Regions from separate parts of the Novosphingobium sp. NFX11 genome, predicted to be linked through region 2. Evidence: predicted binding sites of a transcription regulator. Region 2 holds the regulator's gene; each other region holds the start of a gene.
The links. The regulator LexA, encoded in region 2, represses DNA repair genes until DNA is damaged. The targets are predictions, from matches to a motif close to GTTCCNCNCTTGTTCT.
Positions count from the first base shown of each region.

Region 1: the regulator LexA is predicted to act here: its motif matches at 4,807-4,822, upstream of KZO24_RS04480 (ATP-dependent helicase).
Region 3: the regulator LexA is predicted to act here: its motif matches at 3,589-3,604, upstream of recA (recombinase RecA).

Region 1 is NZ_CP080384.1:865,513-873,216, forward strand. It holds gene folK (2-amino-4-hydroxy-6-hydroxymethyldihydropteridine diphosphokinase) at 17-514, shown strand; tRNA gene KZO24_RS04465 (tRNA-Lys) at 543-619, shown strand; gene KZO24_RS04470 (SRPBCC family protein) at 808-1,536, opposite strand; partial or broken gene KZO24_RS04475 (aromatic ring-hydroxylating oxygenase subunit alpha) at 1,439-2,110, opposite strand; gene KZO24_RS04480 (ATP-dependent helicase) at 2,519-4,804, opposite strand; gene KZO24_RS04485 (hypothetical protein) at 4,922-5,560, shown strand; gene rsmD (16S rRNA (guanine(966)-N(2))-methyltransferase RsmD) at 6,289-6,846, opposite strand; gene KZO24_RS04495 (pseudouridine synthase) at 6,843-7,586, opposite strand.
Region 2 is NZ_CP080384.1:1,130,705-1,138,408, reverse strand. It holds gene trpC (indole-3-glycerol phosphate synthase TrpC) at 1-113, shown strand, start outside; gene moaC (cyclic pyranopterin monophosphate synthase MoaC) at 130-615, shown strand; gene KZO24_RS05765 (molybdopterin molybdotransferase MoeA) at 612-1,814, shown strand; gene lexA (transcriptional repressor LexA) at 1,934-2,626, shown strand; gene KZO24_RS05755 (ComEC/Rec2 family competence protein) at 2,821-4,449, opposite strand; gene KZO24_RS05750 (hypothetical protein) at 4,582-4,935, opposite strand; partial or broken gene gltX (glutamate--tRNA ligase) at 5,071-6,521, shown strand; gene KZO24_RS05740 (citrate synthase) at 6,533-7,704, shown strand, end outside.
Region 3 is NZ_CP080384.1:784,418-792,121, forward strand. It holds gene smpB (SsrA-binding protein SmpB) at 32-514, shown strand; gene KZO24_RS04090 (DUF2062 domain-containing protein) at 521-1,108, shown strand; gene KZO24_RS04095 (hybrid sensor histidine kinase/response regulator) at 1,122-3,557, shown strand; gene recA (recombinase RecA) at 3,680-4,750, shown strand; gene alaS (alanine--tRNA ligase) at 5,432-7,704, shown strand, end outside.

The sequences.
Region 1 (7,704 bases), 270 kb from region 2:
CGAAGAGGGGGCGTCAATGGGCAAGCATCGCTATCTTGTGGCGCTGGGGTCCAACATGCGCCACCACCGCCACGGGTGCCCGCGCAAGGTGCTGGGCGCCGCGCTGAAGGCGCTCGACCACGGCAAGCTGGAACTGCTCGCGGCCTCTCCGGTGATCGAGAGTGCGCCGCTCGGCCCCTCGCGCCGCCGCTATGCCAATGCCGTGGCGCTGGTGCGCTCTAAGCGCGAGCCGGACGAACTTCTCCACAAGCTGCAGAAGATCGAGCACAAGTTCGGCCGCCGCCGCATGGGCAAGCCCTGGAGCGCGCGGGTGCTCGACCTCGACATCGTGCTGTGGAACGGCGGTGCGTACGGCGCCGACGACCTCGTGATTCCCCATCCGGCCTTTCGCGAGCGGCGCTTCGTGCTCGACCCGGCGGCGAAGATCGCAGGCCGCTGGCGCGATCCCTTGACAGGCTTAAGCATCGGACAGTTGCGTGCCCGCTTGACCAAGCCGCGCATGGCCCCTAGGTGACCCCGACCGTCACGGTACGCTTCAGTGGGGGCCCGTAGCTCAGTAGGTAGAGCAGCTGACTTTTAATCAGCGGGTCACAGGTTCAGAATCCTGTCGGGCTCACCATCTTTCGCGCATCGTGACATGAAAAAGGCCCCGCAGGTTCCGCCTGCGGGGCCTTTTTGTGTTCCCACCATTTCGTCATTGCGAGCGCAGCGAAGCAATCCAGGACAGTTTGACACCGCTCTGGATTGCTTCGCTGCGCTCGCAATGACGAGGAGAAGGGGCTGATCGCTTACTTTTCAGCTCTGGTATCAGAACCCCAGGTCCTCGATCTTCCCGTCGAAGTTGCCGCCCAGCTTGTTGTTCGCCGCCGCCAGCTTCTCGCCCGGCACGCCCGCGAGGTAGCCGTCGATGATGCGCTGGTAGTTGCTGATCAGCCCCTCGACTTTGCTGGAAAGGCGCATGAACTCGAAGCCGGAAGCGTGCAGGCCCTTCTGCTGGAGCGGGATGTTGGAGTAGTCCTGCCGGGGGATCGGCGGGAAGTCCTGGCTGTCGAATGGAAGCACGATGGGTTCCATGACCGGCTCGGGCTCCTGTCCTTCGGGGAAGAAGGTCAGCGACCACAGTTCGAAGAAACAGCTTTCCGGCCCCAGCGGACGAATGCGGTAGGCCGACATCGAACTGAAGTAAGGCAGCAGGAAATAGTTCGGGAACAGGAACTCGACGGCGTTGATCGGGTCCGACTGCGACACCGCGATGAGGTCGGGAATCGGTTCGCCGCGTTCCTTCAACTGGGCCGAGACCTGGTGCATGACCATGCCCAGCCACATCATCATGGCCTGGCTCTTGTCCTCGGGCAGCCCCTGCGTCGCGTGCTGGAGCGATCTGGCGATCTCCACTTCCTTCTCGTGGAGCATGCCGGCCATCCCTTCGCTGAGCAGTTCCATGTTCTTGATCTGCGCGGCGATGTTCTCTTCGATGGTCAGCGCGGGGTCGGCCAGCATCGGCGCGCGGCTGGGATTGTCGGCCATCGCGTACATCGAGATCGTACATGGTCGGCACCGCGTGTTGCAACTGCGGGTGCGTCTGCATGACGTGGTAGCCTTCCATGAAGGCCTCCATCGCGATCTTCCAGTTCGCCGGGAGCACGGTGCCGTAGCACCACTCCGCGCGCAGCTTGTGGAGGTTGTGCGCCTCCAGCCGCTCCGCCACCGGGCCGAGGCTCTCGCGCACGGAGGGCGCGTCGTCATCGTGGTTGATCCATACGCAGCCGCCGAAGACTTCGGCGCGGCAGGGGATGAGGTTGATGTCGTCCTCGTTCAGCTGGCGCTCGGAGAACAGGTGCTTGCCGTAGACCATGGTGTTCTCGCCATCCATGTTCCAGCGCCAGCCGTGGAAGGGACAGACGAAGCCCGATTTCGCGCAGTTGCCATGCGCCGTCGCGTGCGAGGAGCCCAGTGGTGATCCGCCCGCGAAGGGTACGCCGCGGTGGCGGCAGGCGTTGTTGAAGGCCTTCACGCCGCCGGCCGTACGCACGACGATGACCGATCTGCCGACGTTCTCGTACTCGATCCAGTCGCCGACCTCGGGGATCTGCTCCTCGCGGCAGGCCATCTGCCAGACGTTGGGCCACAGATGGTCCAGCTCGGCCTGGTAGAATTCGGGGTCGTAGTAGCGCTTGACCGGGATGCGTTCGGGATCGTCGATCGGGAACGGCACCGGCCGCAGGCCGCCGTCTGCTGATTTGAGCACTTCCCAATACCTCTCGCTGTTACTCTCGTTCGTATTGAACCAGTGTATAGCGTGAGGAGCGGGAGGCAATCACCACCCGCGCGACGGTAATCGCGGGCGCGGTAATTGGAGGCGATCGAGAGGGCGAGGGGGCTTCGACAAGCCCAGCCTGAGCGGTATCGAGATCAGGTCTTTAAATTCCGCTCAGGCTGAGCTTGTCGAAGCCCCCTCCGATAGCTCGCACCTAAAGACAGCCAGCGGTCCCGGATCAAGTCCGGGACGACAGATCCGTCACGCCGGCTTCACGAAGCTGTCGAGCACGCGCTTGTTGCCCGCCTGCTCGAACTCGATCTCCAGCTTGTTGCCTTCCTGCGCAACCACTGCGCCATAGCCGAACTTCTCGTGGAAGACGCGCGCGCCCACGGCGATGTCGGAGCGCGGCTTGGCGGCGAAGCTGGCGGCGGAGCGGGTGCTTTCGACCACGCGCTTGGGGCTGGCGTCGTACTCCTTCGCCGCTGCCCGCTGCCAGCCGGGGCCGCGCGTGACGATCCGCGAGGGTTGCATCCGCGCCACGTCGGCGAAGGGATCGGCGTGCTCCGACCACTGCGCCCGCCACAGCGAGGCACCGCCCGAAAGCGTCGTTTCGGAGTCGACATGCTCCTCGGGCAGTTCGGCGATGAAGCGCGAGGGGATCGAGCTGGTCCACTGGCCATAGATGCGCCGGTTGGCCGCATGCAGGATCGTGCACTTCTTCTTCGCCCGCGTGATCGCGACGTAGGCGAGGCGGCGCTCCTCCTCCAGACTGGCGAGGCCGCCTTCGTCGAGCGAGCGCTGCGAGGGGAACACGCCTTCCTCCCAGCCGGGCAGGAACACGTTGTCGAATTCCAGCCCCTTGGCGCCGTGCATGGTCATGATCGTGACCTTCTCTTCCTCGGCCGCGTTCTCGTTGTCCATGACGAGGCTGACGTGTTCGAGGAAGTCGCCGAGGCTGTCGTATTCCTCCATGGCGCGCGCGAGTTCGACGAGGTTTTCCAGCCGCCCGTTGGCCTCGGCGGTCTTCTCCGCCTGCAGCGCATCGGTGTAGCCGCATTCGTCGAGCACGGTGCGCAGCAGGTCGGCGGGGCCTTCGGTGGCTGAGAGATCGCGCCAGCGCGCGAAGTCGCGCATCAGCGCGAGGAAGGTGTTGCGCGCGCGCGCGGGCAGCTCGTCGGTGTCGGCGATCTCGATCGCGGCGTTCGACAGCGGAATGCCGCGATTTCGTGCCAGCCGGTGCAGCGCCTCCAGCGCCTTGGCGCCGAGGCCGCGCTTGGGGGCGTTGTAGATGCGCTCGAACGCGAGGTCGTCGGCGGGCTGCGCGATGACGCGCAAGTATGCCAGCGCATCGCGGATCTCGGCGCGTTCGTAGAAGCGGAAGCCGCCGACGATGCGATACTTCATGCCGATGGAGATGAAGCGGTCCTCGAATTCGCGCGTCTGGTACTGCGCGCGCACGAGGATGGCGATCTGGTCGAGCGGGGCGCCCTGACGCTCCAGCCGCTCGATCTCGTCACCGACGCGGCGGGCTTCCTCCGGCCCGTCCCAGACGCCGACGACCTGCACCTTGTCGCCCGCGTGGCGCTCGGTCCACAGGGTCTTGCCGAGGCGCTGGGTGTTCTCGTCGATCAGGCCGGAGGCGGCGGCAAGGATCTGCGGCGTGGAGCGGTAGTTCTGCTCCAGCTTGATGACCTTGGCGCCGGGGAAGTCCTTCTCGAAGCGCAGGATGTTGGCCACTTCGGCGCCGCGCCAGGAGTAGATCGACTGGTCGTCGTCGCCCACCACGCAGATGTTCTGGCGGCCCTGCGCGATCAGGCGCAGCCACAAGTACTGGACCTGGTTGGTGTCCTGATATTCGTCCACCATGACGTACTTGAAGCGGTTCTGGTACTGCTCCAGCACGTCGCGGTGGGTGCGCAGGATGTTGAGCATGTGCAGAAGCAGGTCGCCGAAATCGCAGGCGTTCACTGCCTTCAGCCGATCCTGATAGAGCTTGTAGAACTTCTGGCCCTTGCCGTTGGCGTAGCTTTCGTTCTCTCCGGCGTCGAGGTCCTGCGGGTTCAGGCCGCGGTTCTTCCAGCGATCGATGCAGCCCGCCAGCTGGCGCGCGGGCCAGCGCTTTTCGTCCAGCCCTTCGGCTTGGATCAGCTGCTTGAGCAGGCGCAGCTGGTCGTCGGTGTCGATGATCGTGAAGTTGCTCTGCAGGCCCACCAGCTCGGCGTGGCGGCGCAGCATCTTGGCGGCGACGGCGTGGAAGGTGCCGAGCCAGGGCATGCCCTCCACCGCCGGGCCGATCAGGTGGCCGACCCGCTCGCGCATCTCCCGCGCCGCCTTATTGGTGAAGGTGACGCACAGGATCTCGCTCGGCCATGCAAGGCGGCTGTGTACGAGATGGGCGAGGCGGCGGGTGAGCGCCGCCGTCTTGCCGGTGCCCGCGCCCGCGAGCATCAGCACGGGGCCTTCGGTGGTCAGCACGGCCTCGCGCTGGGGATCGTTGAGGCCGTCGATCAGCGGATCAGAGGAGGGAGCTTGCAGGTTGTTCACCGTGAACAACTAGGGAACGGCATGGCCCGGTGCAAGCCCGGTTCGTCGCAGCGGAGGAACAATTGCCGGTGCGCTTCGTCGTTCGATCACAACGAAGACATAAACGGAGAGTGAGAAATGCGTAAAGTTCTGCTCGCCGGCTCTGCTGCCCTCAGCCTGTTGGTGGTCCCCGCCGCCATCCATGCCCAGAGCGACCCTGCCGCCCCCGCCACTTCCGAAATGCCCGCCGCGCCGCCATCTGCTCCGGCTCCGGCCATGCAGCCTCCGGCCGCCTCCAGCGCCGCGCCGACGCTCACGCCCGAGCAGCAGGCCACGTACGACAGCTGGAACCCGGCGCAGAAGTCCGACTACGAAAGCTGGCCGAACGACTACAAGGTCTATTACTGGACGCTGAGCATGGATCAGCAGAAGGGCTATTGGGCGCTGACGGCCGACCAGCGCGGCCAGATCTACAAGATGACACCCGAACAGCGGCAGATGGCCTGGAATTCGGTGCTGCAGCAGCTCAAGGGCGAGACGCCTGCGACGCCTCCGGGGCAGGCCAACCCTCCGGGACCGGGCGTGCCGACCGAAGGCGTCCCCGATCCTCAAGCCGCGAACCAGGCCGCGCGCCCGGCGATGCCTGCGGATGAGACCTATCAGGGCGGCCCGTACAAGGGCGCACTGACCCCGCCGCCTGCGACCGCGATGGACAAGGACTATCCGGTCTGCAGCAAGACGGTGACCGATGCCTGCCGCAATCGCGGCGGGAAGTAGGACGTGTAAATTCCTTCCTGGGACAAGCTCGGGGAGGGACACACTCACATCTCGTCATTGCTTCGCTGCGCTCGCAATGACGAGATGTGAGGATAGTATCTTTACCACTACCTTTGCTTTGCCATCCCTCATGTCGTCATCCCCGCGAAGGCGGGGACCCAGCTGATGCCGGTGCAACACGAGCCGTTAGGAGATGGGTTCCCGCCTTCGCGGGAATGACGGGTTTTGCATGCACATACCAGGGTTGTGCTTTGATCTAACGGAGTATGCTGCGGACACGCGGAAACGCCCGCTGGCGAGTGCAGGCCATTACGCCGGGGAAATCAACGCGAAGACCGGTAACATCGGGTCGGCGTCGGGAGCGTCCTCACCGGGACGCGGGGTTTTGTTTTCCGTGAAGCTCTGGCGAGCGGCCGGGTAACTCACGGTGCAGCCCGGCTCGACCTGTATTCCATCGGAAAGTCCCATGTGGCCGTCGTTAGGGTTCGCATCGTTATCGGCCGAAGGCTATCCGGGATGGCCGTCCCATGTCCTGCCGTGTGTCGCAGGAACGTATGGACGGCGTTTCCGGTAGCGCAGAGACAGTCCGGGTCTTCGAACGGACTCGTGGTTTGCGTAGCTACGGCTGAAACCGCATCCCGGCCCACGACGCCGACCCGATACACCGAAAGTGGCTTGTACATCACCGCTGCGGATGCTGGGACATATAGCCTATTTGGTTATAAATGTCAAGATGTACGGCGCAGGAGGTGCAGCCTGGCCTTGCCGACATCACGCGTGACGTCGGCTTCGAAGCCCTTGATGGCCACGCTTTCACCCTTGCCGGTTTCGAGGCTCACCCAGGTGCCTTCGCCGATCCAGCCGAGGCGAGCCAGCTTGTCCACCGCCACCTGACCCGCGCCGGTATCGTAAGGCGGGTCGAGCAGCACGAGGTCGAGCGGCTCCTTTGCGGTCCCCAGCGACATCACCGAGGAGGCGCGCACGTCGCTGCGCGGCTGCGCCTGCAGGTTGGCGATGTTCTTGCGAATCGCCCGGATCGCGCCTGCATCCTGATCGACGAACAGGCAGTGCGCCGCCCCGCGCGACAGGGCTTCCAGCCCCAGCGCGCCCGAGCCCGCGAACAGGTCCGCCACCTTCAGCCCCTCGAAATCGCCGAGGCGGCTGACCAGCATCGAGAACAGCGTCTCGCGCGTGCGGTCGGCGGTGGGGCGGGTAGTGTCACCCTCGGGCGCAGCCAGCTTGCGGCCGCGCCATTCGCCCGCGATAATCCGCAGGTTTCCGCTCATGCCTGCGTTCTCGTGGGATTCTGGCTCGGCAGGCTCTTGCGGAAGTTCTCGAGGTCGCGCTGCGAGACTTCACCGGCCATGCCCTTGGGCATGTCGCCGAGGCGGAACGGGCCGTAGGCGGTGCGCAGCAGGCGGCTGACCTGCAGGCCGAGCGCTTCGAGCACGCGGCGCACTTCGCGGTTCTTGCCTTCGGTCAGGGTCATCTCGATCCACTGGTTGCGCCCGGTGCGGCGCTCCATGTTGGCGTCGATCTTGCCGTAGATCACGCCATCGACCTCGATGCCTTCCATCAGCTGTTCGAGCTGTTCCTGCGTGATGTCACCAAAAGTACGCGCGCGGTAGGTGCGCGGCACGCCGGTGGCGGGCAGTTCGAGCTGGCGCTTGAACTCGCCGTCGTTGGTCAGCAGCAGCAGGCCCTCGGTGTTGAGATCGAGGCGGCCGATCGGCATCACGCGGCCGGTGCCTTCGGGCAGGGCGTTGCGCAGCGCGGTGTAGATCGTCGGGCGGCCCGCCGGATCGCGCTCGGCGGTGATGAGGCCCGAGGGCTTGTGGAACAGGAACAGGCGGGTGCCTTCGGCTTCCGCGATCGGATTGCCGTCCACCGCGACGCCGCGCAGGGAGGTGAGCACCGTAGAGGGCGTCTCGATCACTACGTCGTCCAGCGTGACGCGGCCTTCGATGATCAGGCGCTCGACCTCGCGGCGGCTGGCGACGCCGGCGCGGGCGAGCAGTTTGGCCACGCGCTCGCCTTCGCGGGCGGGCAGCGAGGGGTCCTTGGGCGTCGGCGCGGCAGCGCGCGGGCGGCGCCGGGCTTGAGGTTGGGGCGGGGGCCGGTCGGGCGGGCAGGGCGTGGGCCGC
Region 2 (7,704 bases):
CCGACCTGGAGCGCCTGTCATCTTGCGGTGCCCGCACCTTCCTGGTGGGCGAAAGCCTGATGCGCAAAAATGATATAGAAGCGGCGACGCGCGCCCTTCTCACCGGAACGTAATGCCCATGGGGTTGCGATGAACAAGTCCCTCACGCATATCGACGCCAACGGCAACGCCCGCATGGTCGACGTTGGTGCCAAGGCCGAAACACAGCGCACTGCCATAGCTTCCGGTCGGATTTCGATGAGCGAGGACGCCCTCGCCGCCGTTCGCGCTGGAAATGCGCCCAAGGGTGACGTTCTAGGTACTGCGCGGATCGCTGGCATAATGGCGGCGAAGCGCACGGCAGAACTCATTCCGATGTGTCACCCTCTCGCGCTGGATGCCGTAAATCTGGAGTTCTCGTTCGAAGACAACGCGATAAAGGTAATTGCCCGAGCATCCTTGACGGGAAAAACCGGCGTTGAAATCGAAGCAATAACAGCGACTTCCATCGCACTTGTGACAATTTACGACATGGCCAAGGCGCTCGACAAGAGCATGGTCATCAGTGACATCCGCCTTGTAGAAAAGATCGGCGGCAAGTCGGGCCACTGGAAACTGGACGGGTGGGCCGAATGAACAAATCGGCGCCGCTCTCGCTCGAGGACGCACAGGCTCGATTGCTGGCGTTGGCCACACCCCTTCCGATAGAGCGAGTCGATATCGAGGGCGCATACAACCGGTATCTCGCAGAACCGCTATATGCCCGACGCACGCAGCCACCGGCCAACCTGTCTGCGATGGATGGCTATGCAGTGACGGCCGGAGACTTGCAGGGCCCCTGGCGAGTGATCGGAGAGAGCGCCGCCGGACATCCCCATGTCGGCGCCCTCTCCACCGGCGAAGCCGTACGCATTTCAACGGGCGCAATATTGCCGGTCGATGCGGCGGCAGTCATTCTCCAGGAAGACCTTGCTAGAGATGCCGAAATCCTGACGTTGTCGGGTGAAGCACCCGATCCCGCGCACAAGCATATCAGACATCGCGGAATGGATTTCGTCACGGGGACGGAAATCATGCTGCCGGGCGCGCGCATCACTCCGGCGCAAATGGCGTTGGCAATCGCTTCGGGCCATACGCACCTGCCTGTCCATCGCACACCGCGGCTGGCCGTGATCGACAGCGGCGATGAACTCGCTGAAAACCCGGAATGCTGCGCAACCCATCAGATTCCCGCAAGCAACGGCGTCATGCTGGCGGCTATGGCTTCAGCGCTGGGTGTCGATGCGAAGCGGGTCGGACCTGTACCGGATGATATCGACACGATCACGCGCGCTTTCGAGGCATCCGACGACGTCGATCTCATCGTGACAAGCGGCGGCGCTTCTGTCGGCGATCACGACCTCATCCGCCCGGCACTCGAACGCTGGGGCGCGAGCATCGATTTCTGGCGCGTGGCGATCAAGCCCGGCAAACCCATCCTCGTCGCCACGCGCGAACTGACGGGACGGCGACAGATCATACTGGGACTACCCGGAAATCCGGTCTCCAGCTACGTTACGGCCTACCATTTTCTGCTTCCTCTCCTGCGAGCGATGCAGGGTGCCGCGAGGCCATTGCCAATGCGGCTGGCCGCTAGGCTAAGTATGCCGCTGCGCGCCAACGGTCGCCGCCGTGAGTTTCTTCGCGGTTGGTGGGATGGCGAAAGCGTGACCGTCAATGCACTGCAGGACAGCGGCGCCCTGTCCTCTCTGGCCGCAAGCAATGTGCTGGTAGATCGCGCGGCAATGGCCGCGCCGGCGGCTGCAGGAGACGAAGTTCGGATTTTCCTGCTCTAGAATGACGGCATTGCTTGAATTGAGTTCAATTGGTTGCTTGATTGTTCCCCCATTGTTCACTACGAGAACAAGCGGGATCAGGACTTGCCTGGTTCGAAGGTCACGAAAAGGCAGCGACCATGTTGACTCGCAAGCAGCACGAATTGCTCCGGTTCATCCAGGCACGGCTTGAAGAAAGCGGCATCTCTCCCAGCTTTGAGGAGATGAAGGAAGCCCTTGATCTCAAGTCGAAGTCCGGTGTTCACCGACTGATTTCGGCGCTGGAGGAGCGAGGCTTCATTCGCCGCCTTCCCAACCGTGCGCGCGCTTTGGAAGTCTTGCGTCAACCGGATGATACGGGCAGCAAGGCGCCACGTCCATCCGCTGCCAATAGCAATCATGGGGTGCCCCCTCTTCAGGCACCTCGTCCCGCCGTAGAAGCGGCGAATGACGTGATCGAGATTCCACTGCACGGTCGTATCGCGGCAGGCGTTCCGATCGAGGCACTGGAAGGGCAATCGACCCTGCCTGTCCCGGCTGCGCTGCTCGGTTCGGGCGAACACTATGCGCTGGAGGTCTCCGGTGATTCCATGATCGAAGCCGGCATTCTGGATGGCGATTTCGCGCTAGTTAAGCGCACGAATGCTGCCCGGGATGGCGAGATCGTGGTGGCTCTCATCCGTGGCGAAGAAGCCACGTTGAAATACCTGCGACGTGAAGCTGGAATGGTTCGCCTAGATCCTGCAAACGCCGCTTACGAACCGCAGATATATGGCCCGGATGAAGTGGAAGTCCAGGGCAAGCTCGCTGGCCTGCTTCGTCGGTATAATTAAAACTTTTCCAGTCCGATTCACCATCGTTGTGGCAAGTAGCGCGACTTACTCCGGACGGTTTTGATCCGTGCCGGAGTTTCTTGCGATACGCATTGCGGCAATCATATTAGGTCAAATCCGGTATATTAGGCAAAATCCGGCTTCGGATTGGACTATGAAAGTCCTCACGCGCCGGAAGAACCACGCTTAGTTCGCTAGTTGGTGGTTGAAGGTCCATTCTCACGGACATGAAATGGTGAGGAATGCCACCAGCCGTGTGCGCCCTGCGTCTGAGCCACAGTATCGATGCGCCCCTTGCCCAGATAAACGGCCAATCCTCCCGTATTAGCCAAAGATCCACGATCGGCCTTGTACCAGCGCGGGCGGCAGCTACGTGGTAACCAGCGATCTGAGATGACAATGTCGCTGTGCTCACATGCTGCAACAAGCGAACGTTCCGCGACGGAATCGCGTCCACGCGACATCAGCAGGTGCCAGACTTTCCCCGATCGCTCAATCGGCACCTTACAGAAGTCCGGGTTGCACCTTGCGCCTGGCCACTTATCAAGCGTGGCGGGTTCCGCTTCTATCCCCGCGAACTCCATCAGATTGTCCCGGGCATAGCCTCCTTTGCTGTCCCTGAGTAAGAACAACTGATTTCCGCCGTTTTCGACAAGGCCGACATGGCGACCGTCGCCCGATACCAATATATCTGCAGGCGGGGCCATCGCGAGCAAAAGCACACCGATCGCGGCAATGGGAAACCCCGCCCAGCGGATGCGGCCGGTCCATAGACCGAGCCAAAGCCCGCCCGACACAAAAAGCATGAATGCCCAGGCGTCGGTACCCGGCAGCAGGTTGACCGCCCCCGGTCTTGAAGCGAACCAATGTGCCAGTCCGACAAGCACATCCACCGAAACGCCCGCCAGCCACCAGAAAGGCCCTCCCAGCCCGGCGATGTCGAGGATCAATGCGCTAGCCAGCAACGGCATGACGATGAAGGTCGACCACGGGATCGCGACCACATTGGCCAGCGCTCCATATACGCCGGCGCGGTGGAAATGGTACAGGCCGATAGGCATGAGTGCCAGATCGATTACCGCGCCGGTCAAAAGCAATAGAGCGATATGGCGCATTGCTCTTGCGATCATCCCTTCGTCACGCGGCCCAAGGAAATGGCGCACCGGTTCCGATGTGCTGACTGCGATAAGCGCCAGAACCGCTCCGAAGCTCAACTGAAAACTGGGCCCCATTACTGCCTCGGGCCACAGCAGAAGAACGCAGAACGCTGCAACCGCCAGCATGCGCAAGGACAAGGGCTCACGCCCAAGGGCGAGCGCGAACAGCACCAGCAATGCCCCGATGCATGATCTGACTGTAGGGACTTCAGAACCGGACAAAAGGGTGTAAGCTACACCGGCGAGGGCTCCTGCGCCGGCCGCGATTACCGGCAACCTCACCCGGAGCGCCATCCATGAGGAAAGCGCCAGTAATCGGATGGCCACGAGGTACACTGCCCCCACCATCGCGCTGACATGAAGCCCACTTATCGACAACAGATGCGCCAGCCCCGAATCGCGCATGGCCTGATCATCGGCCTCCGAAATATTTCCGCGATCACCGGTGACGAATGCCGCGGCAATACCTGCGCGCTCTTCCCCGATGCGAACGCGAATATGATCCGTTAGCGTCTGACGTATATCCGATAGTGCCCATGCGCCTGCGCTGAATTCCCGGACGACCTTCACGTCTCCCACGACCGATCCGGTAGCGGCAATGCCGGCAAACCAGGCTGTTCGCGCAAAGTTGTATGCGCCCGGAAGCATGGGCGGCGCCGGCGGCATCAGCCGCGCCCTGAATGCTACGAGATCCCCCTACCGATCCCCGCCGCGGAACGCTTGCCGGGAACGTTGAGCCTGACCTTAATGGGCACACCTCTTATCGGATCGCGCATGGCCAGCAGCAGGCGATCGCGATCAAGCGCAGGCTGCGATCTCGATAGCAAGGACCCGCGCGATGAAACTGCCCGCTACAGGCCTTTCGATTGCCGGCTGGCCGACGATTTCCGACCGCACCCAAACCGCAAGGCAGCCCGCGACCGCCAGCAAGGGCAATACCATGATTGCCCGGCTGAAATGCGGATAACTGCTCCGCAAAGGAAAGGACGCATAACAAGTTGCAGAAACTGCAATCAAGCCGCAGCAGAAGCCGATCCACGACAGCACGGAAGATAGCCAAAACCACGCAATTATGCCGCTTGCAAAGGCTACGGTGAGCCATGGAGTCCGTTCGAATCCGGCATTGGAAAGAAATCGCTCGACGACTGCCAAAACCCTCGACAAGAGGCCCTCGGCGGTCCATGGCCCATGCTGCAATGCAGCGGTCCCGGGGCCTCCCGGAGACGGAATTTCACAGATTGCGACCGGGGTTCCCATGGTCGCCAATAGGACAGGAAGGTCGGGTAGATGGCAAGCGGCAGTGCATCGGGCGAAGCGACTGGCAAAAAGGCCGTCGTAACGCGCTTTGCTCCTTCGCCGACCGGTTACCTTCATATCGGTGGCGCTCGTACGGCACTGTTCAACTGGCTGTTCGCGCGCCGTCATGGCGGCAAGTATCTGCTGCGTATCGAGGATACCGATCGCGCCCGTTCGACCGAACCCGCGATCGACGCGATCTTCGACGGCTTGTCCTGGCTGGGCCTCGACGGTGACGAGGCGCCGGTGTTCCAGTTCGCCCGCTCGGACCGTCATGCCGAAGTCGCCGCGCAGCTGATGGAAAACGGCCACGCCTATCGCTGCTACCTGACACAGGAAGAACTCGCCGAGCGCCGCCAGAAGGCGCAGGAAGAACGCCGCCCGTTCCGCATCGACAGCGAATGGCGCGATGCCGATCCCGCGACCTGGCCGGCCGACCGTTCCTGGGTGGTGCGCGTCAAGGCCCCGCGTGAGGGTTCGACGACGATCGAGGATCTCGTGCAGGGCACGGTCACCGTGCAGAACGAGGAAATCGACGACTTCGTCATCCTGCGCGGCGACGGCACCCCGACTTACATGCTGGCCGTGGTGGTGGACGACAACGACATGGGCGTCACCCACGTCCTGCGCGGCGACGATCACCTGAACAACGCCTTCCGCCAGCTCGTCGTCATCAACGGCATGGGCTGGGACGTGCCGGTCTACGGCCACGTGCCGCTGATCCACGGCTCGGACGGCGCCAAGCTGTCCAAGCGCCACGGCGCGCTGGGCGTCGATGCCTATCGCGACGAGATGGGCCTGCTGCCCGAGGCCGTGTTCAACTACCTGCTGCGCCTCGGCTGGGGCCACGGCGATGAGGAGATCATCAGCCGCGAGCAGGCGATCGAATGGTTCGACATGGTCGATGTGGGCAAGAGCCCCTCGCGCTTCGACCTTGCCAAGCTCCAGAATCTCAACGGGCATTATCTGCGCGAGGCCGACGATGTGCGGCTTGCGGGCCTCGTCGAAGCGCGCCTTGAAGGCGTCGACGGCGATGGCCCTGCCGACCTGCTGGTCCGCGCGATGCCCGTACTCAAGGTCCGTGCCAAGGACCTCAACGAACTTGCAGAAGGCTCTGCCTTCCTCTTCGCCCAGCGTCCGCTCGCCATGAGCGAGAAGGCGCTGGCGCTCCTGACCGACGAGGGCGCGAGCGCCTCGCCGCGATCCATGAGCGCCTGTCCGGCCAGGCCGACTGGACTCTCGAGGCATTGGAAGCCAACCTGAAGGCAATGGCCGAAGACCTGGGACTGGGTCTCGGCAAGCTCGCGCAACCCTTGCGGGCAGCCCTGACGGGTCAGACGACCTCGCCGGGGATATTCGACGTACTGGTATTGCTCGGACGGGAAGAGAGCCTCGCGCGCATCGGCGAACAGGCTCAGGTTCCCGCCGGGTCGCAGTCATAAGGAGATAATTGGTGGGTGATCAGGCTAAACTGAGCGTCGGCGGCGCGGAACACGACTATCCCGTTCTCAAGGGAAGCGTGGGTCCGGACGTCATCGACATCCGCAAGCTCTACGGCCAGACGGGCGCATTCACGTTCGATCCGGGCTTTACCTCGACCGCGAGCTGCGAGTCGGCGCTGACCTACATCGACGGCGACGAAGGCGTTCTGCTGCACCGCGGCTATCCGATCGGCCAGCTGGCAGAGAACTCCTCGTTCATGGAAACGAGCTACCTGCTGCTGAATGGTGAACTGCCCAGCAAGGACGAGCTTGCCACGTTCGAGAACACCATCACGCGCCACACCATGCTGCACGAGCAGCTGGCGACGTTCTATCGCGGTTTCCGCCGCGACGCGCACCCGATGGCGATCATGTGCGGCGTGGTCGGCGCGCTTTCCGCGTTTTACCACGATCTGACCGACATCGCCGACCCCGAGCATCGCAAGATCAGCTCGCACCGCCTGATCGCCAAGATGCCGACGATCGCGGCGATGGCCTACAAGTACTCGGTCGGCCAGCCGTTCCTCTATCCGGACAACAAGCTGAGCTACACCGGCAACTTCCTGCGCATGACCTTCGGCGTGCCCGCGGAAGAGTACGAGGTGGTTCCGGCGGTCGAAAAGGCGATGGACCGCATCTTCATCCTCCACGCCGATCACGAGCAGAACGCCTCGACCTCGACCGTGCGTCTTGCCGGTTCGTCGGGCGCGAACCCCTTCGCGTGCATCGCAGCGGGCATCGCCTGCCTGTGGGGCCCTGCGCATGGCGGCGCGAACGAAGCCGCGCTCAACATGCTCAAGGAGATCGGCACCCCCGATCGCATCCAGCACTACATCGACCGCGCCAAGGACAAGAGCGATCCGTTCCGCCTGATGGGCTTCGGTCACCGCGTCTACAAGAACTACGACCCGCGCGCGACGGTCATGCAGTCGACTCTGCGCGAAGTGTTCGAAGCCCTCAACGTCACCGATCCGCTGTTCGAGACCGCGCTGCGCCTCGAAGAGATCGCGCTCAGCGATCCCTACTTCGCGGAGAAGAAGCTGTTCCCGAACGTGGACTTCTACTCGGGCATCATCCTTTCGGCGATCGGCTTCCCGACCACCATGTTCACCGTGCTCTTCGCCCTCGCCCGTACCGTGGGCTG
Region 3 (7,704 bases), 350 kb from region 2:
TTCGCCGTCTTGTCCCTACATGCGGCTGATCATGGCACGCCCTCAAAACTCCGTATTCGACAAGTTCAAGACCGTTGCGGAAAACCGCAAGGCACGGTTCGACTATTATATCGAGGACAAGTTCGAGGCCGGCATCGCGCTCACCGGCACCGAAGTGAAGTCGCTCCGTTTCGGCGAGGGTTCGATCGCCGAATCCTTCGCCGAGATTCGCGGCGGCGAATGCTGGCTGGTCAACGCCAACGTGCCTGAATTCAGCCACGGCAACCGCTTCAACCACACGCCCAAGCGCCCCCGCAAGCTGCTGCTGCATGAACGGGAAATCTCCCGTCTGCAGGGCGCTGTGGAGCGCAAGGGCATGACGCTCGTGCCGCTGTCGATCTACTTCAACAGCCGGGGCCGCGCGAAAGTCGAACTGGCGCTCGCCAAGGGCAAGAACGCCGCCGACAAGCGCCAGACGATCAAGGACCGCGACTGGAAGCGCGACCAGGCCCGCATCATGCGCGACCACGGCTGAGCCGGGATGAGCGCAATCCTCCACCGCATGTCCGTGTGGCTGCACCGGCAGATGCCCACTCACGCCCAGCTTGAGGGGAATCGCTTCACCGCGCCTTTCGCAAGGCGGCAGGAACTGTTCCGCTTCACCCGCCGCTCGGTCCCGCGCGGCATGGCGGTGGGCATGTTCATCGGCATCTTCGCGCTGATTCCGGGCGTACAGATCGTCGGCGCGGCGCTGATGTGCGTGCCGTTTCGCGGCAACATCCCGCTCGCGGCGGCGGTGACCTTCATCTCCAATCCGTTCACGACGCTGCTGATCATCCTCCCGCTCGCGGTTTCGATCGGCAATAGCTTCGGTTACCATGCCGACATCGCCACGGTGAACGCGATGGTGCGTGAAGGCGCGGGTTTCCAGCAGTGGTGGCACTGGCTGCTTTCCGATACCGCGCCCGCCGTGGTGATCGGACTGTTCATCCAGTCGGTCATCGCCGCTTTCGTCAGCTATTTCCTGACCTTGTGGTTCTGGCGCTGGTGGATCGGCCACAAGCACCGCGCCCGCCGCCTGCGGCCGAAACGGGATCGCATTGAAGCCCCCACGGAAACCCCCGCATGAATGAAGTCTCTGCATGAACTCTGGCATACAGCGCCCCGGACTGCGCACTGACGTCCTCGTCGTCGTCGGAGCCCTGCTTCTGAGCGCCGTGCTGATCTGGATCGTCTCGGGCGACGTGCTGCTGATGGCGACGTTCCTCGCCGCGATCCTCGTGTTCGGTGCAGGCGCATGGGCGCTTGCCCGTCGCCGCGCGCCCGCCGCCGAGGTCGAGTTCGCCCAGCCCGACTGGTCGGTCACCGTCGCCGGGATCGAGCGCGCCGACATGGCGATTGCCGTCACCGACCGTGCCGGGCGCCTGACTTGCGCCAATTCCTGTTTCGAAAACTGGTTCGGCCCCGCTGCCGCGCCGCCCAGCCTGCCGGTTCTGCCGATCTCGCTCGAACGCCTCGCCGAAGCCACTCGTCGCGCCTGGCGCGACGGTCACGGCACGGCCGAGATTGCCAACGAGGACGGCGTCCACTGGCGCGCAGACGTGCGCCGCACCGGCAGGGGCGACGATTTCCTCGTCTGGCGCATCGGCGCCATCGGCTCCAGCGACCCGGTCGGCGAACTCGTCGCGCAGCTTGATGGCAAGCTGGGACGCGGCCTTTCCAAGGCGGGCATCGCCGCCGCGCTGGTCGATCCCGACGGCACCATCCGCGCCGCGAGCGCCGGTTTCGCCCTGCGCGCCACCGGTGATGCCCATGCCGACATGACCGGCGCCGACTTCGTCGCGCTGCTCGGGCAGGAGGAGGGCGAGCGGATCGGCTGGGCGCGCGATGGCGGGCGCGGCGGCGCGCTGGTACTCTATCACGTCCCCGTCACCGACCCTGACCGTACCGACGAGGCCGACCCCAACACGACCCCGTCGCTGATGCTCGTGGTCGAGGCCTCGCAGGGCATCGGCACCGGAGGCGGCGGCACCGGCTCCGCGCCGCATCTGGAGGCACTTCTCAGCCAGCTCCCGCTTGGCCTCGCCATGGCCGACCGCGACGGACGCCTCCTCTTCGCCAACCCGGCCTTCATGCGCGCGGCCGGCCACGAAGGGCAGGAGCCGCCGACCTACCCGACCGACCTCGTCGTCAAGGATGACAAGCGCGCGCTGTCCGAAGCGATCCGTCGCTTCGCGCAAGGCCCGGCTGCGGCGGGAGACCTCGCGATCCGCCTGACCAGTCAGCCGGATGATCCCGTCTCGCTCAGCCTCGCGGGCGTGCGCGGCCTTGGCGATGCCGCTGTGTTGCTCGGGCTTACCGATACCTCTGAGGAAATGCGCCTCAAGCGTCAGGTCGCACAGGCCACCAAGATGCAGGCGGTGGGCCAGCTTGCGGGCGGCGTCGCGCACGATTTCAACAATGTGCTCACCGCCATTCTCGGCACCTGCGACCTCATGCTGATGCGCCATACGCCGGGCGATTCGGACTATGACGACATCCAGCAGATCCGCGCCAACTCCAACCGCGCCGCCTCGCTGACCCGCCAGTTGCTCGCCTTCTCGCGCCAGCAGACCCTGCGGCCCGAGGTGATCCAGGTGCCCGACGTCGTCGCCGACGTCTCGCAGATGCTGCGCCGCCTGATCGGCGAGAAAATCCAGCTTGCCGTCACCCACGACCGCGATCTCGGCCCCGTCCGTGCCGACCCGACGCAGCTTGAGCAGGTCATCGTCAACTTGTGCGTCAACGCCCGCGACGCCATGCAATCGCGCGGCGACGGCGCGGGCAAGCTGACCCTCGCCACTCGCCGCATCACCACCACCGATGTGCGCGCGATGCGCTCGGAAATCATCCCGGCGGGCGAGTACACCGCCCTCATCGTTGAGGACACCGGCGGTGGCATCCCGCCCGAAATCCTCGGCAAGATCTTCGAGCCGTTCTTCACCACCAAGGAGCAGGGCAAGGGCACCGGCCTCGGCCTCTCGACGGTCTACGGCATCGTCAAGCAGTCGGGCGGCTTCATCTTCGCCGAGACCGACGTGGGCCAAAACGGCAAAGGCGGCGGCACGCGCTTCACCGTCTATCTTCCCGTCCACCACGCGACCCCCGGCAGCCTCCCTGAAAAGGCGATCGTCGCCCCCACCCCGCCGCCGACGCAGTGGGCGGGCGGCGGTTCGATCCTGCTGGTCGAGGACGAAGACCCGGTGCGCATCGTCGCCGAACGCGCGCTCACCCGGCAGGGCTACCAGGTCACCTGCGCGCGCGACGGTGAAGAGGGCCTCGAACTGGTGGAGGAGGGCGGCCAGTTCGACCTCGTCGTCTCCGACGTCGTCATGCCCACGCTCGACGGTCCGGCCATGGCGCGCGAGATTCGCCGCTTCGCGCCCGACCTGCCGGTGCTGTTCATGTCGGGCTATGCGGAGGAGCAGCTGCGCAAGCAGATCGGCATCCCCAACGCCTGGTTCATGCCCAAGCCGTTCTCGGTCCAGCAGCTCTCCGAAAAAGTCGGGGAAGTTCTGGCGCAGACCGTCAAGGGCTGATTCCCGCGTTAAAAAACGGAAATCTGCCGAAGTTCCTGTCTTGTTCTGGTGGAACGAAGCGAGTACAGGTCGCTTCGTGACGTTGACCTTTCCGGTCAGCTAGGTAGCAGGAGGTAAGTAATATGGCCGCTCAGCTCAAGCTGATCCAGGAAGGCAAGGAAAAGGACTCCATGGACCGTCAGAAGGCGCTCGAAGCCGCGCTCGCACAGATCGACAAGGCGTTCGGCAAGGGCTCCGCGATGAAGCTGGGCTCGAAGGAGACCATGCAAGTCGAAGCGATCTCCACCGGTTCGCTCGGTCTGGATATCGCACTCGGCGTCGGCGGCCTGCCGCGCGGCCGCGTGATCGAGATCTACGGTCCGGAAAGCTCGGGCAAGACCACGCTCGCGCTGCACTGCATCGCCGAAGCGCAGAAGACCGGCGGCACCGCCGCCTTCATCGACGCCGAACACGCGCTCGACCCGGTCTATGCCAAGAAGCTGGGCGTCAACATCGACGAACTGATCGTCTCGCAGCCCGACACCGGTGAGCAGGCGCTGGAAATCGTCGACACGCTGGTGCGCTCGAACGCGATCGACGTGCTGGTGGTCGACTCGGTCGCCGCCCTCGTCCCCCGCGCCGAAATCGAAGGCGAGATGGGCGACAGCCACGTCGGTCTGCAGGCCCGCCTGATGAGCCAGTCGCTGCGCAAGCTGACCGGTTCGATCAGCCGCTCGCGCTGCATGGTGATCTTCATCAACCAGCTGCGCATGAAGATCGGCGTCATGTACGGCAACCCGGAGACGACCACGGGCGGCAACGCGCTCAAGTTCTATGCCTCGGTCCGCCTCGACATCCGCCGCACGGGCGCGATCAAGGACCGCGATGAAGTCGTCGGCAACGCCACCCGCGTCAAGATCGTCAAGAACAAGGTCGCCCCGCCGTTCAAGCAGGTCGAATTCGACATCATGTACGGCGAAGGCGTCTCCAAGATCGGCGAAATCCTCGACCTCGGCGTCAAGGCCGGCCTCGTCGAGAAGTCGGGCGCATGGTTCAGCTACGATTCGATCCGCATCGGGCAGGGGCGTGAGAACGCCAAGACCTACCTCAAGACCAACCCCGAAGTCTGCGATCGTCTCGAGAAGGCGATCCGCACCAAGACCGACGGTCTGGCGGAGGAAATGATGGTCGGACCTTCCGAGGACGACGCCTGATCCGACAAGGAACCCCGGCAGGAATGTCGGGGTTTTTTGTTTCGGGAAGAGATTGAAGTATGAATGCGAGGGTTAACACCCTCGCGCTCCCGGGACTGTCGGCCTCGCGTCTTGCAGCGGCGTTGGGCTGTCGGGCAAAGTCCTCGTCATTGCGAGCGCAGCGAAGCAATCCATGGCGGTTTACGCTGCCCTGGATTGCTTCGCTGCGCTCGCAATGACGAGCGATGGAAGAAATCAGAGGTGGGACAGGGCCAGGATGGTACCGGCTACTGTCACGGCGGCGCCGATGCTCAGTTGGATGGGATTGGTCAGGCGCCGCAAGGGCAGGGCGAGGGATTGTTCGATCTTGGACATCCTCTGAATATACGACTGAAGCGCTTGCAGTGCTCACGCAGAGAATCGTTCACAGTCATGCGCTTTCCGCGGCGAAGCCGTCTTCCATGTCGAAATAGCCCGCGGCACCGTGATCCACGAAGGCAATGCGTACCCAAGACTGCTGCACGCGCGGCGACGACAGGTAATGGGGGTGCAGGGGGCTATGCTCCCCTGCGTCTTCTTCCCTTCTTCCGTAACCCGCCCGCCACTATGGTGCAAAAACCGGCGTATCATCGCAATTCCCGACCAGTCTGACCGCAGACTCCCGCTTGCCGCCGCGCGCGGTGTCCATTATCGGCGCAAATCATGCAGACTACGAACGACATCCGCCGGTCCTTCCTCGACTACTTCGCCAGCAATGGTCATGAGGCCGTGCAGTCCGCGCCGCTCGTTCCTTACAACGACCCGACGCTGATGTTCGTCAATGCGGGCATGGTGCCGTTCAAGAACGTGTTCACCGGCCTGGAAACCCGCGCCACGCCGCGCGCCACGTCCTCGCAGAAGTGCGTTCGCGCGGGCGGTAAGCACAACGATCTCGATAACGTCGGCTACACCGCGCGCCATCACACGTTCTTCGAGATGCTCGGCAATTTCTCGTTCGGCGATTACTTCAAGGAGCAGGCGATCACCCATGCGTGGACGCTGCTGACGAAGGAGTGGGGCCTGCCGGTCGAGAAGCTGCTGGTCACCGTCTATCATACCGACGACGAAGCCTTCGACTTGTGGAAGAAGATCGCCGGTCTGCCCGAGCAGAAGATCATCCGCATCCCCACGAAGGACAACTTCTGGGCGATGGGTGATGAAGGCCCGTGCGGTCCGTGCTCGGAAATCTTCTTCGATCATGGCGACCACATCTGGGGCGGCCCTCCGGGATCGCCGGAAGAGGACGGCGACCGCTTCATCGAGATCTGGAACCTCGTGTTCATGCAGTTCGAGCAGTCGGCGGGCGAGATCGTCGGCAACCTGCCCAAGCCCTCGATCGACACCGGCATGGGTCTGGAGCGCATCTCCGCCGTCATGCAGGGCGTGCACGACAACTACGACATCGACACCTTCAAGGCGCTGATCGCCGCGTCGGAAAGCCTGACCGGCGTTGCCGCCGAGGGTGACAGCCGCGCCAGCCACCGCGTGATCGCCGATCACCTGCGCTCGACCAGCTTCCTGCTGGCCGATGGCGTGCTGCCTTCGAACGAGGGTCGCGGCTATGTCCTGCGCCGCATCATGCGCCGCGCCATGCGCCATGCGCACCTGCTGGGCGCGCACGATCCGTTGATGCACCGTCTAGTGCCCGCGCTAGTCGCTGAGATGGGCCAGGCCTATCCCGAACTCGGCCGGGCTCAGCCGCTGATCGAAGAGACGCTGGAGCGCGAGGAAGTACAGTTCCGCCGCACCCTGTCGAACGGCATCAAGCTGCTCGACGAGGCGACCACCGGCATGGGCGAGGGCGGCGAACTTCCGGGCGAAACCGCGTTCAAGCTCTACGACACTTTCGGCTTCCCCTATGACCTGACCGAAGACGCCCTGCGTTCGCGCGGCATCGCGGTCGACAAGGCGGGCTTCGACGCCGCCATGGCGCAGCAGAAGGCCGCCGCGCGCGCCGCGTGGAAGGGTTCGGGCCAGGCCGCCGACAGCGAAGTGTGGTTCGACATCGCCGAGCGCGAAGGCGCCAGCGAGTTCACCGGCTACACCTCCACCACCGGCGAAGGCCAGGTCGTGGCGCTGGTGAAGGACGGCAAGGAAGTCCAGTCGGCGAACGCGGGCGACGAGGTCGTCGTGCTCACCAACCAGACCCCGTTCTACGGCAGATCGGGTGGTCAGGAAGGCGATCGCGGCTCGATCTCTGGCGCGAACGGCCTCAAGATCACCGTAACCGACACCGCCAAGCCGCTCGGCCGCCTGCACGCGATGAGCGGCACGGTCGAGGCGGGCACGATCAAGCTGGGCGATGCCGTCGCCATGGCGGTCGATGTCGAGCGCCGCGATGCCGTGCGCGCCAACCACTCCGCGACGCACCTGCTGCATGCGGCACTGCGCGGCCGTCTGGGCGACCATGTCACGCAGAAGGGCTCGCTTGTTGCGGCGGACCGTCTGCGCTTCGACTTCTCGCACCCCAAGGCGCTTTCCGACGACGACATCGCCGCGATCGAGGCCGAGGTGAACGCCGAAGTCCGTGCCAACGAGCAGGTGCTCACCCGCCTGATGACGCCGGAAGACGCCATCGGAGCAGGCGCCATGGCGCTGTTCGGCGAGAAGTACGGCGACGAAGTCCGCGTACTCTCGATGGGCCGCCATTCCGGCGACCGGACGTATTCGGTCGAGCTTTGCGGCGGCACCCACGTGCGCGCCACCGGCGACATCGGTGTGTTCCGCATCGTGTCGGAAAGCGCGGTGTCCTCGGGTGTGCGCCGTATCGAGGCGATGACCGGCGAGGGCGCGCGCCAGTGGCTGGTCGGCCGCGAGGATGCGCTGAAGAACGCCGCCAGCCTGCTGCGCACGACGCCGGAGGACGTGGAAGCCCGCGTCGCCGCGCTGCTCGACGAACGCCGCAAGCTGGAGCGCGAACTGGCCGAGGCGAAGAA